3 regions of the Methylobacterium sp. WL12 genome follow, and region 2 is predicted to be linked to each of the others. Evidence: riboswitches for the same ligand, from Rfam matches in the RefSeq annotation. Region 2 holds a riboswitch; each other region holds the start of a gene.
The links. A riboswitch is a leader RNA that binds a small molecule or an ion and turns the genes downstream of it on or off. The one in region 2 is predicted to bind cobalamin.

Region 1 (4,173 bases), on a different contig from region 2:
CGTCCGCGGGCGGATCATCCCCGAGCACCGCAACCCGGTGAACAGACTCCTGATCTGGATCTACCGACCGCTCATCGCAGGCGTCCTGCGGGCGCGGGTGCTCACCATCCTGTTGGCCCTCGTCGTCCTGGCGGCGACGGCATGGCCGGCGAGCCGGCTCGGCTCCGAGTTCATGCCCGACCTCGACGAGGGCACCTTGATGTACATGCCGACCACGCTGCCGGGCATCTCGGTGACCAAGGCCGGGGACCTGCTCGCCACCCAGGACAGGATCATCAAGTCGTTCCCCGAGGTCGCCTCGGTCTACGGCAAGGCCGGTCGGGCCAACACCGCGACCGACCCGGCGCCGTCCGAGATGTTCGAGACCATCGTCAACCTGAAGCCGAAGGCGGAGTGGCGACCCGGGGTCACGACGGCGAGCCTGAAGGCCGAGATGGACGCCGCGCTTCAGTTCCCCGGGGTCTCGAATGCCTGGACCCAGCCGATCCGCGCCCGCATCGACATGCTCTCGACCGGCATCCGTACGCCGGTCGGGATCAAGGTGCTGGGGACGGACCTTTCCGAGATGGAGAAGGTCGCCCGCCAGGTCGAGGCGGTGGTGAAGGCGGTGCCGGGCACGTCGAGCGCCTACGCCGAACGGGTGCAGGGCGGCTACTTCCTCGACATCACCCCCGACCGCGAGGCGCTGGGCCGGTACGGGCTGACCGTCGGCGACGTGCAGGACGTGATCGGGATGGCGCTCGGCGGCGAGAGCGTCACCAACACCGTCGAGGGCCGCGAGCGCTACACCGTCAATGTGCGCTACCCGCGCGCCTTCCGCTCCGACCCGCGCTCCATCGCCTCCGAGGTTCAGGTGCCGATCCCGGGTGGGGGCACGGTACCGCTCGGTGAGGTCGCCAAGGTTCAGTTGAACCGTGGCCCGACCCAGATCCGGACCGAGAACGGGCAACTCGCGGTCTTCATCTACGTCGACGTCGCCGGTCGCGACCTCGGGGGCTACGTCGCCGAGGCGCGGGCGGCGGTCGCCAAAGAGGTGAGCCTGCCGCAGGGTACCCTCGTGCAGTGGAGCGGTCAGGTCGAGTACCTCGACCGGGCGACGGCCCGGCTCAAGGTCGTGGTGCCGCTGACGCTGCTGATCGTGTTCCTGCTGCTGTACCTCAACTTCCGTCGACTGACCGAGACCCTGATCGTGATGCTGTCGCTGCCGTTCGCGCTCGTCGGCGGGGTCTGGCTGATGTGGTGGATGGGCTTCAACCTGTCGGTGGCGGTGGCCGTCGGCTTCATAGCACTGGCAGGCGTCGCGGCCGAGACCGGGGTGATCATGCTGGTCTACCTCGATCATGCGCTGGCCGAGATCCGGGCCGGATGCGACCGCGCCGGACGGGCACTCACCCGTGCCGACCTGCGGAGGGCCATCATGATCGGCGCGGTGGAGCGGGTGCGTCCGAAGATGATGACGGTGGTCGCCATCATGGCCGGGCTCCTGCCGATCCTGTGGAGCACCGGATCGGGCTCTGAGGTTATGCAGCGGATCGCGGTCCCCATGATCGGCGGCATGGTCTCGTCGACCGTCCTGACCCTCGTGGTGATCCCGGCGGTCTACGGCCTGGTGAAGGGCTGGGGACTGCCGCGGTCCGAACCGAATGCCATCGACCCCGAGGCCCGACTTGTAACGTTATGAACACACAGGGCGGAAAACCCCGAAGCGACATTGACGCTGGGCCATTCCCTCAGGTCCTGTATGTCCGACGGTTCCTCCCCGGAGGATCAAAAGGGAACGCGGTGAGGATGAGGTCCGAAAGGGCCTTCCCGAAGCCGCGGCTGCCCCCGCAACTGTAAGCGGCGAGCCCATCATCAACACGTCACTGGGTCTTCGGGCCTGGGAAGACGATGAGAGGGCGGTGACCCGCGAGCCAGGAGACCTGCCGTCAGTCGTGGTCACACGCGAAACGCATCGGGCGGGGTGTCCTGATGGGTGTCGAGGCGCCCGGCTGCCCTAACGGCAGGCAAGCGCCCAGGCCTCGTTCGCGGTGACGTGCCACAGACGTCGCCCGAGGCTTGTCCCGTGTCCTTTCCTTCCCGAACCGCGTGCTTGCGCACGCTCGCGCTCGCCTGCGCCGCCCTTTCCGGTCCCGTGCTCGCGCAACAGGCCGCCGCCCCCTTCGCCGATGTCCCGCGCGGGGCCGAGGCGGCCGTCACGCTCTCCGAGCTTTCCGTCTCCGCCACCGGCGTGCCGACGCCCGTCGACCAGGTCGGATCAAGCGTCACCGTGCTCACCGCCGCCACCCTGGAGGCCCAGCAGCGCCGCACCGTCCCGGATGCCCTCCAGCAGGTACCGGGCCTCAACGTCGTGCAGACCGGCGGCCCGGGCGGTCAGACCTCGGTGTTCATTCGCGGCTCGAACTCGAACCACGTGAAGGTGCTCATCGACGGCATCGACGCGACCGACCCGTCGAACCCGAACGGCTCCTTCGACTTCGGGCAACTCCTGACCGACGACCTCTCCCGCATCGAGGTGCTCAGGGGTCCCCAGAGCGGCCTCTATGGCAGCGACGCCATTGGAGGCGTGATCTCCTTCACGACGAAGCGTGGCGAGGGACCGGCCAGGGCCACCGCGCGGATCGAGGGCGGCTCGTTCGGTACCTTCAACCAAAGCGGCAGGATCAGCGGGTCGGAGGACGGCTTCGACTATTCGGTCTCGATCCAGCACTTCCGTGCGGCCGCGACACCGGTGACGCCGCCGAACCTCGTCCCGTTCGGCCGGGCGATCCATCCGAATTTTTACGACAACGAGACCGTCTCGGCGAAGTTCGGCTACCAGTTCACCGACACCTTCCGTATCAACTCGGTGACGCGCTTCATCAATTCTCGCCTCCTATTCACGGGCACCGACTACAGCACCTTCCCAGCCTTCCCGGCGGCGTTCCGGAGTGCCGCCGACGTGCAGCAGGTCTTCACCCGAAACGAGGCCGAATGGACGCCGTTCGCCGGCTTCCACAACCTCTTCGCCATCAACTACTCGAACCTGTTCAACAGACAGCAGGGGCCCCTCGACCCCCTTGCAACGCCGGACGCGACGACGGGCCTGGGTCAGCGCACGCGCTACGAGTACCGCGGGGACTACCAGCTCTCGCCCGGCAATCTGATCCTGTTCGGCGCGCAGCGTGACGACGAGAGCCTGTCGACCACCGACCCGAGCCCGTTCGGGGCCGGCAACCTGCGGGCGAGGAACGGCAACACGGCCGGCTACGGGGAGGTGCAGCTAACGCCCTTCGAGCGGGCGGCGTTCGTGGCCAACATCCGCCACGACGAGAATGACGCCTTCGGGCCGGCCACCACTTTCCGCGTCGCGCCGAGCTACATCCTGCCCTTCACCGAGACCCGGATCAAAGGTAGCGTCGGCACCGGCTTCAAGGCGCCGACCCTGAGCCAGCTGTTCCAGAGCTTCCCGGCCTCGAACTTCTTCGCCAACCCGAACCTCAGGCCTGAGGAGAGCCTCGGCTACGACGCCGGCATCGAGCAGCCCCTGGGGGACCGCGTCCTCGTCGGCGCGACTTACTACGCCAACGACTTCAAGAACCTCATCACCTCGAACGCGACGTTCACCTCGAACGAGAACGTCGGCCGGGCCGAATCGTACGGGGCGGAAGCCTTCGTCGCTGTCCGGTTCTCCGATACCCTTACGAGCCGGGTCGACTACACCAACACGGTGACCAAGAACGAGATCACCCACCAGGAGCTCCTGCGACGGCCCCGCCACAAGGGCAGCGCGACAGCCTTTTGGACCCCCCTCCCGGGCCTGACCGTCAGCGGGACCGTGATCGTGCTCGGCCACTTCGTCGACGGCAACCGCGACTTCTCGGTGGCCCGGCTCAAGAACCCGGGCTTTACCCTGGTCAACTTCGCGGTGAACTACGACGTCAGCGAGACGGTGAGCGTGTTTGGGCGGGTCGATAACCTATTCGACCGCCGCTACGAGAACCCCACCGGCTTCCTCGGGGCAGGCCTCGCCGTGTACGGCGGCGTCCGCCTGACCGCGTTTTGAGACCGCCGATGGCACGACGGTCCGGCTTCGCGGTCCTGACGGCGATGCTGGCGGTCAGCCAAATCTGGTCGATTGCCGCTGGGATGGCCGCCCCGGCATCCGGGGGACCCCGGCAAGTCGTCTCGATG
Region 2 (4,173 bases):
CGATGCCGGGCGTCGCGCCGCGACGGCACGGTCGCAGCGCTACCTCGCTGGCATCGAGCCTTTGCTTGACGCCATCATCCACGATCAGGGGCGTACCGCCCGGGCCGTCGCAACCGAGTTGACGCGCCGCGCCGTGCGAAAACCGCGCGGCGGGGTGATCTGGACATCGGCGGACGCGCAGAGGCTTCTGCGTCGATTGAGCGTCGACACGAAGGCACATCGTCCTGACGGGCGGATGAGCAGGAAGGCCGAGCCTCGCCGCCACGGGGCGCTTGGTTCGGGTGGATGAGGTTGCATGGAAAATAGCGTCCTATCCAACGGCAACGCATCCCGCGTCGTGCGGCGGCGTATCGGCCTGCTCTACCTCGTCTTGATTGCCGCCAATGTCGCGGTCTGGCTCTGGGCCTACAGCCTGTTCGCAGGGCAGCCTGCGCTGCTTTCGACCGCGCTGCTGGCCTACGTCTTCGGGCTGCGCCATGCGGTCGATCCCGACCACATCGCCGCAATAGATAACGTCACCCGTAAGCTGATGCAGGCGGGCCAACGACCGGTCTTGGTCGGCTTCTGGTTCGCGCTGGGGCATTCCACGGTCGTGGTCGCCGCCGCCGCCGCGGTGGCGCTTGCTGCGACCAGCCTGATCACGGCTTCGGAAGGCTACCGTGAAATCGGCGGCCTGATCGGAACCGGTGTCTCCGCGGCTTTCCTGATCCTGATCGGCTTGGTCAACCTCGTCGTCCTCGCGGGCGTTTGGCGCGCGTTTCGCCAGATGCGTCGCACAAGCCGTTACGTCGAAGCCGACTTCGACGTGCTGCTCGCCAACCAGGGCGTTCTGGCCCGCATCCTACGGCCCTTGTTCCGCCTCGTGACGCGCTCCTGGCACATGTACCCGCTGGGCCTGCTCTTCGCGCTCGGCTTCGACACCGCCACGGAAGTGAGCCTCTTCGGGCTGTCGGCCTCTCAGGCGAGCAAGGGTGCCGACCTCTGGGTGATCCTGGTCTTCCCGGCCTTGTTCACCGCGGGAATGGCCCTTGTCGACGCAACCGATGGTGTGCTGATGCTCGGCGCCTACAGCTGGGCCTACGTCCAGCCCATCAGGAAGCTGTTCTACAACCTCACCATCACCCTGGTCTCGGTGGCGGTCGCGCTGGTCATCGGAACGCTAGAGGCGCTGAACCTGCTGGCGGACAAGCTCAACCTTCAGGGCTGGTTCTGGCAGCGGCTGGCCGCGATTAGCGACAATTCCGGAGTCCTCGGGTTCGGCATCGTGGGCCTTTTCGCGACTGCGTGGCTTCTGTCGTTCCTCATCTATCGCCTCGGCAAGTTCGACCGAATCGATGTCAGACCGGCGGACGTTCCGTGATCGTCTCCGGAAGTCTCTCAAGCCAGCGCCCGGCTTGTCTAAAACCTCACATGCTGGAACAACCTGTTTCCGAATGTTGACGCAAGGAAGCGTTACAGCCTAGCTTAAGCCCGACGGTTCCCTTCGGGGATCAAAAGGGAACGCGGTGAGGATGAGGTCCGAAAGGACAGGTCCGAAGCCGCGGCTGCCCCCGCAACTGTAAGCGGCGAGCCCATCATCAACACGTCACTGGGTGCCTCGGCACCTGGGAAGACGATGAGAGGGCGGTGACCCGCGAGCCAGGAGACCTGCCGTCAGTCGTGGTCACACGCGAAACACATCGGGCGGGGTGTCCTGATGGGTGTCGAGGCGTTCGGCTGTCCTAACGGCAGGCAAGCGCCCGGGCCTCGTTCGCGGTGACGTGCCACAGACGTCGCCCGAGGCTTGTCCCGTGTCCTTCCCCTCCCGATCCGCGTGCCTGCGCACGCTCGCGCTCGCCTGCGCCTCCCTTCCCGGTCCTGTGCTCGCGCAGCAGACCGCCGCCCCCTTCGCCGACGTCCCGCGCGGGGCCGAGGCGGCCGTCACGCTCTCCGAGCTTTCCGTTTCCGCCACCGGCGTACCGACGCCCGTCGACCAGGTCGGATCGAGCGTGACGGTGCTCACCGCCGCTACGCTGGAGGCCCAGCAGCGCCGCACCGTCCCGGATGCCCTCCAGCAGGTGCCGGGCCTCAACGTCGTGCAGACCGGTGGACCCGGGGGCCAGACCTCGGTGTTCATCCGCGGCTCGAACTCGAACCACGTGAAGGTGCTTATCGACGGCATCGACGCGACCGACCCTTCGAACCCGAACGGCTCCTTCGACTTCGGGCAGCTCCTGACCGACGACCTCTCCCGCATCGAGGTGCTCAGGGGTCCCCAGAGCGGCCTCTACGGCAGCGACGCCATCGGAGGCGCGATCTCCTTCACGACGAAGCGTGGCGAGGGACCGGCCAGGGCCACCGCGCGGATCGAGGGCGGCTCGTTCGGGACCTTCAACCAGAGCGGCCGGGTCAGCGGGTCGGAAAACGGCTTCGACTACTCGGTGTCGATCCAGCATCTCCGGGCTGCCGCAACGCCTGTGACGCCGCCCAACCTCGTCGCCCCAGGAGCGACGACCCGCCCGAACTACTACGACAACGAGACCGTCTCGGCGAAGTTCGGCTACCAGTTCACCGACACGTTCCGGATCAACTCGATCACGCGGTTCATCAACTCGAAGCTGCTCTTCAGCGGCGACGACTACGGCACCTTCCCGGTGACGCTGGGCGGCCTGCGCAGCCAGGCGGACGTGCAGCAAGTCTTCACTCGCAACGAGGCCGAGTGGACGCCGTTCGCCGGTTTCCACAACGTCTTCGCGATCAACTACTCGAACCTCTACAACCGCCAGGTCCAGAACGCGTACGACCCGTTCAACCCGCTCCCGACCGCCGGCCTCGGCGAGCGCACGCGGTACGAGTACCGCGGCGACTACCAGCTTTCGCCCGGCAACCTCGTTCTGTTCGGCGCGCAGCGTGACGACGAGAGCCTGTCGACCACCGATCCGAACCCGTTCGGTTCCGGCAACCTGCGGGCCAGGAACGGCAATACCGCCGGCTACGGTGAGATACAGCTGACGCCATTCGACCGTGCCTCTTTCGTCGCCAACGTCCGCCACGACGAGAACGACGCCTTCGGACCGGCCACCACGTTTCGCGTCGCCCCGAGCTACATCCTGCCGTTCACCGACACGCGGATCAAAGGCAGCGTCGGCACCGGCTTCAAGGCGCCGACCCTGAGCCAGCTGTTCCAGAGCTTCCCGGCGTTCAACTTCTTCGCCAACCCCAACCTCAAGCCGGAAGAGAGCCTCGGCTACGATGCCGGCTTCGAACAGCCGCTCGGCGAGCGCGTTCTCGTCGGCGCGACCTATTACGCCAACGACTTCAAGAACCTGATCACCACCAACGCCAGCTTCACCTCGAACGAGAACGTCGGGCGAGCCGAATCCTACGGGGCCGAGGCCTTCGTTGCGGTCCGGTTCACCGACACGCTCTCGGGCCGGGTCGACTACACCAACACCGTGACCAAGAATGAGATCACCAACCAGGAGCTCCTGCGCCGGCCTCGCCACAAGGGCAGCGCCACCGCTCAGTGGACGCCGATCCCCGGCCTGAGCTTCAGCGGGACGGTGATCGTGCTTGGCCACTTCGTAGACGGAAACCGAGACTTCTCGATCCAGAGTCTGAAGAACCCGGGCTTCACCCTGGTCAACCTCGCGGTCAACTACGACGTGAACGAGACGGTGAGTGTGTTCGGCCGGATCGATAACCTGTTCGACCGCCGCTACGAGAACCCCACCGGCTTCCTCGGGCCGGGCCTCGCCGTGTACGGCGGCGTCCGCGTGACGACGTTCTGAGGATTGCGATGTCGATGCGATTGACGCTGGCTGCGCTAGCGATTGCGGTCTGGCTTGGTCTGTCAGGTGCGGGGTGGGCGGCAGACGAGCCGGCGCATCCGGTCCACGTCGTCTCGATGAACCTCTGCGCCGACGAGCTGGTCCTGCGGCTCGCAAACCGCGACCAGGTCACCGCCGTGACGTATCTGGCCCATGACCCGCGCGGCTCCACCGTCGCGCGGGAGGCCACCGGCATCGCGGTGACCCGTGGCCTCTCGGAGGAGATCGTCGCGCTCCGGCCCGACCTCGTCGTTGCCGGCGCCTTCACGACACGGACCACGGTGGGCCTGCTCAAGCGCGTCGGCTTCCCCCTTCTCGAACTCGGCGTACCCAACGACTTCGAGGGGGTGCGGGCCCAGATCCG
Region 3 (4,173 bases), on a different contig from region 2:
TTCTCGGCGAAGACCGAGGCCTGGTCGGTGCTGGTGGCGTAGGCCGGGCTCGCGCGGCCGTTCACCGGAAACAGCCCCGGATCGTAGCCGACCAGCGGCACGCTGGTGACGAGCCCGGACCCCACGGTCGAGAAGTTGTTGGTGTGGCGGAAGTCGACGTGGTTCACGTCGAAGCCGGCCAGGAAGTCGTTGCGGAAGCCGAGCAGCGTGCCCTTGAACGCGGCGTCGAACCGGTTCCCGACCTGCTCCTGTTGATGGTAGATCTCGGTGTAGTCGCTCCGGTCGACCAGGCCGGTGGTGCGGTTGAAGGCGTAGGTCTCGACGTCGAGCCAGTGGCGCCGGCTCTGCAGCCGGTAGGCGGTGTTGCGGATTGTGACGTCGGCGCTCGGCGTCCACTCGGTCTTGAACTGGGTCCAGTTGTCCGCCCAGGTGATCTTGGAGTCGCGGACGTTGTAGTTGCTGAACCGGATGCGGTCCAAGATGCGCCCCTCGACGAGCGGCGTCCCCCAGTAGCGCGCCGGCTCCTGGTAGCCGAGGTCGTGACTCAGGGTGAAGGCGAGGTCGGGCGTCGCCTGCAGCAGGAGCGCGCCCGAGATCGCGAGGTTGCGGAAGTCGCCCTCCGGGCTCATCCAGCCGCCGGCGCGGTTCCCGCTGACGTTGAGGCGGTAGGCGACCGCGTCGCCGATCGGGCCGCCGGAATCGAGCGCGAGCCGCGCGATGCCGTCCGAGCCGACCCCGGCCCGCACCACGTTGACGGGCGTGAAGGTCGGCTTCTTCGTCACGACGTTGATCACGCCGCCGATCGCCCCGTCGCCGTAGAGCACCGAGGCCGGCCCGCGCAGCACCTCGATGCGCTCGACGTTCCAGGTGTCGAACGGGAAGGTCACGGTGTTGGCGCCGACGAACAGTCGCGTGCCGTCGTAGAGCTGCTGGATCGAGTTCGGCCCCGAGAACCCGCGACTGGTGAAGGCGCCGTTGCCGTTGCCGGGCGCGGCGATGGTGGTGATGCCGGTGGCGTTCTGCGTCACGGCCTCGGCGATCGTGTCCTGCCCGCGCAAGCGCGCGGTCTCGCCGGAGATGATGTCGACGCTGCCGGGGGTCTCCAGCGGCGTGAGGCCGAGGCGGCTCGCGCCGCGATCGGGCGTGCGCAGGTTGAGGCCGACCGGCGCCGCGCGGGTCGGGCCGACGCCGTCGCCGGACACCGTCAGGGTGTCGAGCAGGACGCTCGACGGCTCCCCCGCGGCCGGCTGTGCGCTGGCCTCAAGTGGAGGGCCGGACGCGGCGAACGCCGTCGCGGCCAGCAGCAGGCGACGGGTCGTGCGCCCGCGGGATCGTGGGGATTTCCGGAAAACGAACATGGATCGGTTGCGGCTCTGACGGCGCGGCGCGACGGCCTGCCTGCCCAAACCCCTAAAGCGAATGTAACAATGTTACAATCGCGCGGTCGCCGCAACCCGAGGCGGCCGTCGGCGCACGCGGGCCGGGCGGCTGCGTGGGGGTCGGTCGGCGCGGGTCTCGCGGCTGGCAAGGGCATGGACGGGGCGTGCGGACGCGTGTGGTGGCACGTCACCGCGAACGAGGCCGCCCCGCGTCCGCCCGATCGGGCGCACGCGTCTCGACACCCGCCGAGGCACCCCGCCCGACGCGTTTCGCGTGTGACCACGACTGACGGCAGGTCTCCTGGCTCGCGGGTCGCTGCCCCTCATCGTCTTCCCAGGTGCCGTGACCCAGTGACGTGTTGATGGAGGGCTCGCCGCTTACAGTTGCGGGGGCAGCCGCGGCATCAGGCAAGCGCTTTCGCGCCCGGTCCTCACCGCGTTCCCTTTTGATCCCCGAAGGGAACCGTCCCGGCCAAGTGGCCGTGGCGGAGGCGCCGAGTCAACGCCTCGAATCACGACACTGTGAGTTGTGGCCCGGCGGCGACACGTGAAGCGCCTCCCGCCAAGCGCCCTCAGCCGTGCGATCCATCCCGCGCCGGCGCCTCGACGACGACGCTCGGCGGCAGCGTCCCGCCGGCGCCGCCCAGCACCGCGCCGAGGTTGCCGGGCGGGGCGGTCTCGGCGTCCGGCGTCGGCTCGCCGCCGGACGCGTGCTCGTCCGCCACCTCCGCCACCGCGGCCGTTGCGATCAGGCCGAGGCCGGCCGCGTGCCGGGCGATGGCGGTGCTGTCGGCGGCGATGACGAGGTGGCTGCCCGCTTCCGCCACCACCTGGGCCAACGCCTCGATCTCGCGGATGCGGTCGGCGTCGCGCGAGACGTTGCGGATGTAGACCGCCTTCACCCGGCCGGGATGGTCGGCGACGATCCGCCCGTACACCTCGGGGTCGTGCTGGCCGCTGTCGCCGATCAGCACGAAGGGCAGGTCGCGATAGAGCGACAGCATGTGGACGATCAGCGCGCGCTTGTGGTCCTCGGCCCGGCGGGGGAGGGGGTGCTTCCACGACAGGCCCCATTCGCGCAGGAACAGGATCGGGCCGACCGGGATGCCGTGGATCTTGAAGAACTCCGACAGCATCTCGTAGAGGCCCCACGGCGCCCGCGAGACGTAGAGCATCGGGTTGGCCTGGGTGCCGTCCGGGCCGACGTAGAGCGCCCGGTAGAGCGCGGCGACGCCGGGGAAGGCGACGCGGTTCTCGGCATCCTCCACGAACAGGCGCCACAGCATCTTTACCTTGTTCGCGACGCCGGTGCGCATCACCGTGTCGTCGATGTCGCTGACGACGACGCAGCCGGTGGCGCCCGGCGGCACGAACACCTGCGCCCGCGCCTGCACGGGCGGCTCGACCTCCAACGTCAGCGCGACCTCGTGCCAGCCCTGGTCGCCCGCGGGCAGGGATCGCGGGTTGAGGTGGACGCGGAAGTAGCCGTCGCGGTCGGTCTCCACCCGCGTCTGCGCGCCGCCGAAGCGCGCGGTGACGGCGGCGCCCTTCAGGGCCCGCCGGGCGATCCGCCGGGCGATGTCGCGCAGTTCCGTGCGCAGGCTCTCGTCGCCCGGCGCGGTGTCGGGGTGCGACTGGCGGAAGATGCGGCCGATCAGGAAGATCTCGTCGGGCGAGCCGTAGCCGCGATAGGGCTCGATCACGATGCCGCCGCGCCCCTGCGCGCGGCGCACCGGCCGGGCGACGAGCTTCAGCGCCCGGATCGCGCCCTTCCTCCAACGCCGCACGCCTGCCCCCATCGCTTCCCGTCCGCCTCTGCCGTCCGCCTTTGCGGCCGCGACGGTCAACGCCGCAACCGTCGCATCGGCACCCTCGCGCCGGCCCGTTCACGCGGGCGACCTTAAGGCTGCACCTCGGGCGAGCCTTCGGGGCCAGCTGGCTCGTCCATCAGCGGATGGAGGTCGCGCACCATGGACTTGAGGCGGTCGTCGAGGACGTGCGTGTAGATCTGCGTCGTCGAGATGTCGGCGTGGCCGAGCAGCTCCTGCACGATCCTGAGGTCGGCGCCGTTGTGCAGCAGGTGGCTCGCGAAGGCGTGGCGGAGCACGTGCGGGCTGACCTTGTCGGCGCGAAGGCCTGCCGCCTCCGCCGCCGCCTTCAGGTCGCGGGCGAAGGCCTGGCGGGTGAGGTGGCCGCTCTCGCTGTCGGCGGGAAACAGCCACGGCGACTCGCCCGGCGAGGCGGCGAGATGCCCGCGCATCGCGTCGCGCGCCAGCTCGGTCAGCGGCACCAGGCGCTCGCGCCCGCCCTTGCCGCGGACCACGAGGTAGCGCTCGCGGGTGGACGCCGCCGAGCGCGGCAGCGCGATCAGCTCGGAGACGCGCAGGCCCGTGGCGTAGAGCAGTTCGAGCAGGCACAGCATCCGCCGCGCCCGGCGGGCCTGGCCTTTCGCCTCGGCCGCATCCGCCGCGTCGGCCTGCGCGCGCGCCACCGCGAGCAGCCGGTCGACCTCGGCCACCGAGAGCACCTTCGGCAGCGTGCGGCCCCGGCGCGGGCCGGCGAGCGGCGCGCTCGGGTCGGATTCGGCCATGCCCTCGGCGTAGAGGAACTTGTGGAAGCCGCGGATGCAGGACAGCCGGCGCGCGGCCGACGCCGGCTTCAGGCCCCGCGGCTCGAGGGAGGCCACGTAGGCGCGAAGGCCCGCCGCCTCGATCTCGGCGAGGTCGAGACCTTCGTCGGCCAGGTAGCCGAAATAGTCGTCGAGGTCGCGCCGGTAGGCCTCGAGGGTGTTCTT

Region 1: linked by a shared signal. The riboswitch ahead of FV226_RS22325 (TonB-dependent receptor) and the one ahead of FV226_RS16560 (TonB-dependent receptor) in region 2 are both predicted to bind cobalamin.
Region 3: linked by a shared signal. The riboswitch ahead of FV226_RS04340 (TonB-dependent siderophore receptor) and the one ahead of FV226_RS16560 (TonB-dependent receptor) in region 2 are both predicted to bind cobalamin.

Annotation. Positions count from the first base shown of each region.
Region 1 covers NZ_VRUW01000083.1:10,853-15,025, forward strand. The annotation lists gene FV226_RS22320 (CusA/CzcA family heavy metal efflux RND transporter) at 1-1,681, shown strand, start outside; cobalamin riboswitch at 1,733-1,945, shown strand; gene FV226_RS22325 (TonB-dependent receptor) at 2,093-4,045, shown strand; gene FV226_RS22330 (ABC transporter substrate-binding protein) at 4,129-4,173, shown strand, end outside.
Region 2 covers NZ_VRUW01000044.1:30,125-34,297, forward strand. The annotation lists gene FV226_RS16550 (hypothetical protein) at 1-289, shown strand, start outside; gene FV226_RS16555 (HoxN/HupN/NixA family nickel/cobalt transporter) at 296-1,360, shown strand; cobalamin riboswitch at 1,458-1,670, shown strand; gene FV226_RS16560 (TonB-dependent receptor) at 1,791-3,770, shown strand; gene FV226_RS16565 (ABC transporter substrate-binding protein) at 3,785-4,173, shown strand, end outside.
Region 3 covers NZ_VRUW01000006.1:82,750-86,922, forward strand. The annotation lists gene FV226_RS04340 (TonB-dependent siderophore receptor) at 1-1,358, opposite strand, end outside; cobalamin riboswitch at 1,653-1,862, opposite strand; gene FV226_RS04345 (phosphatase domain-containing protein) at 1,952-3,166, opposite strand; gene FV226_RS04350 (site-specific tyrosine recombinase XerD) at 3,280-4,173, opposite strand, start outside.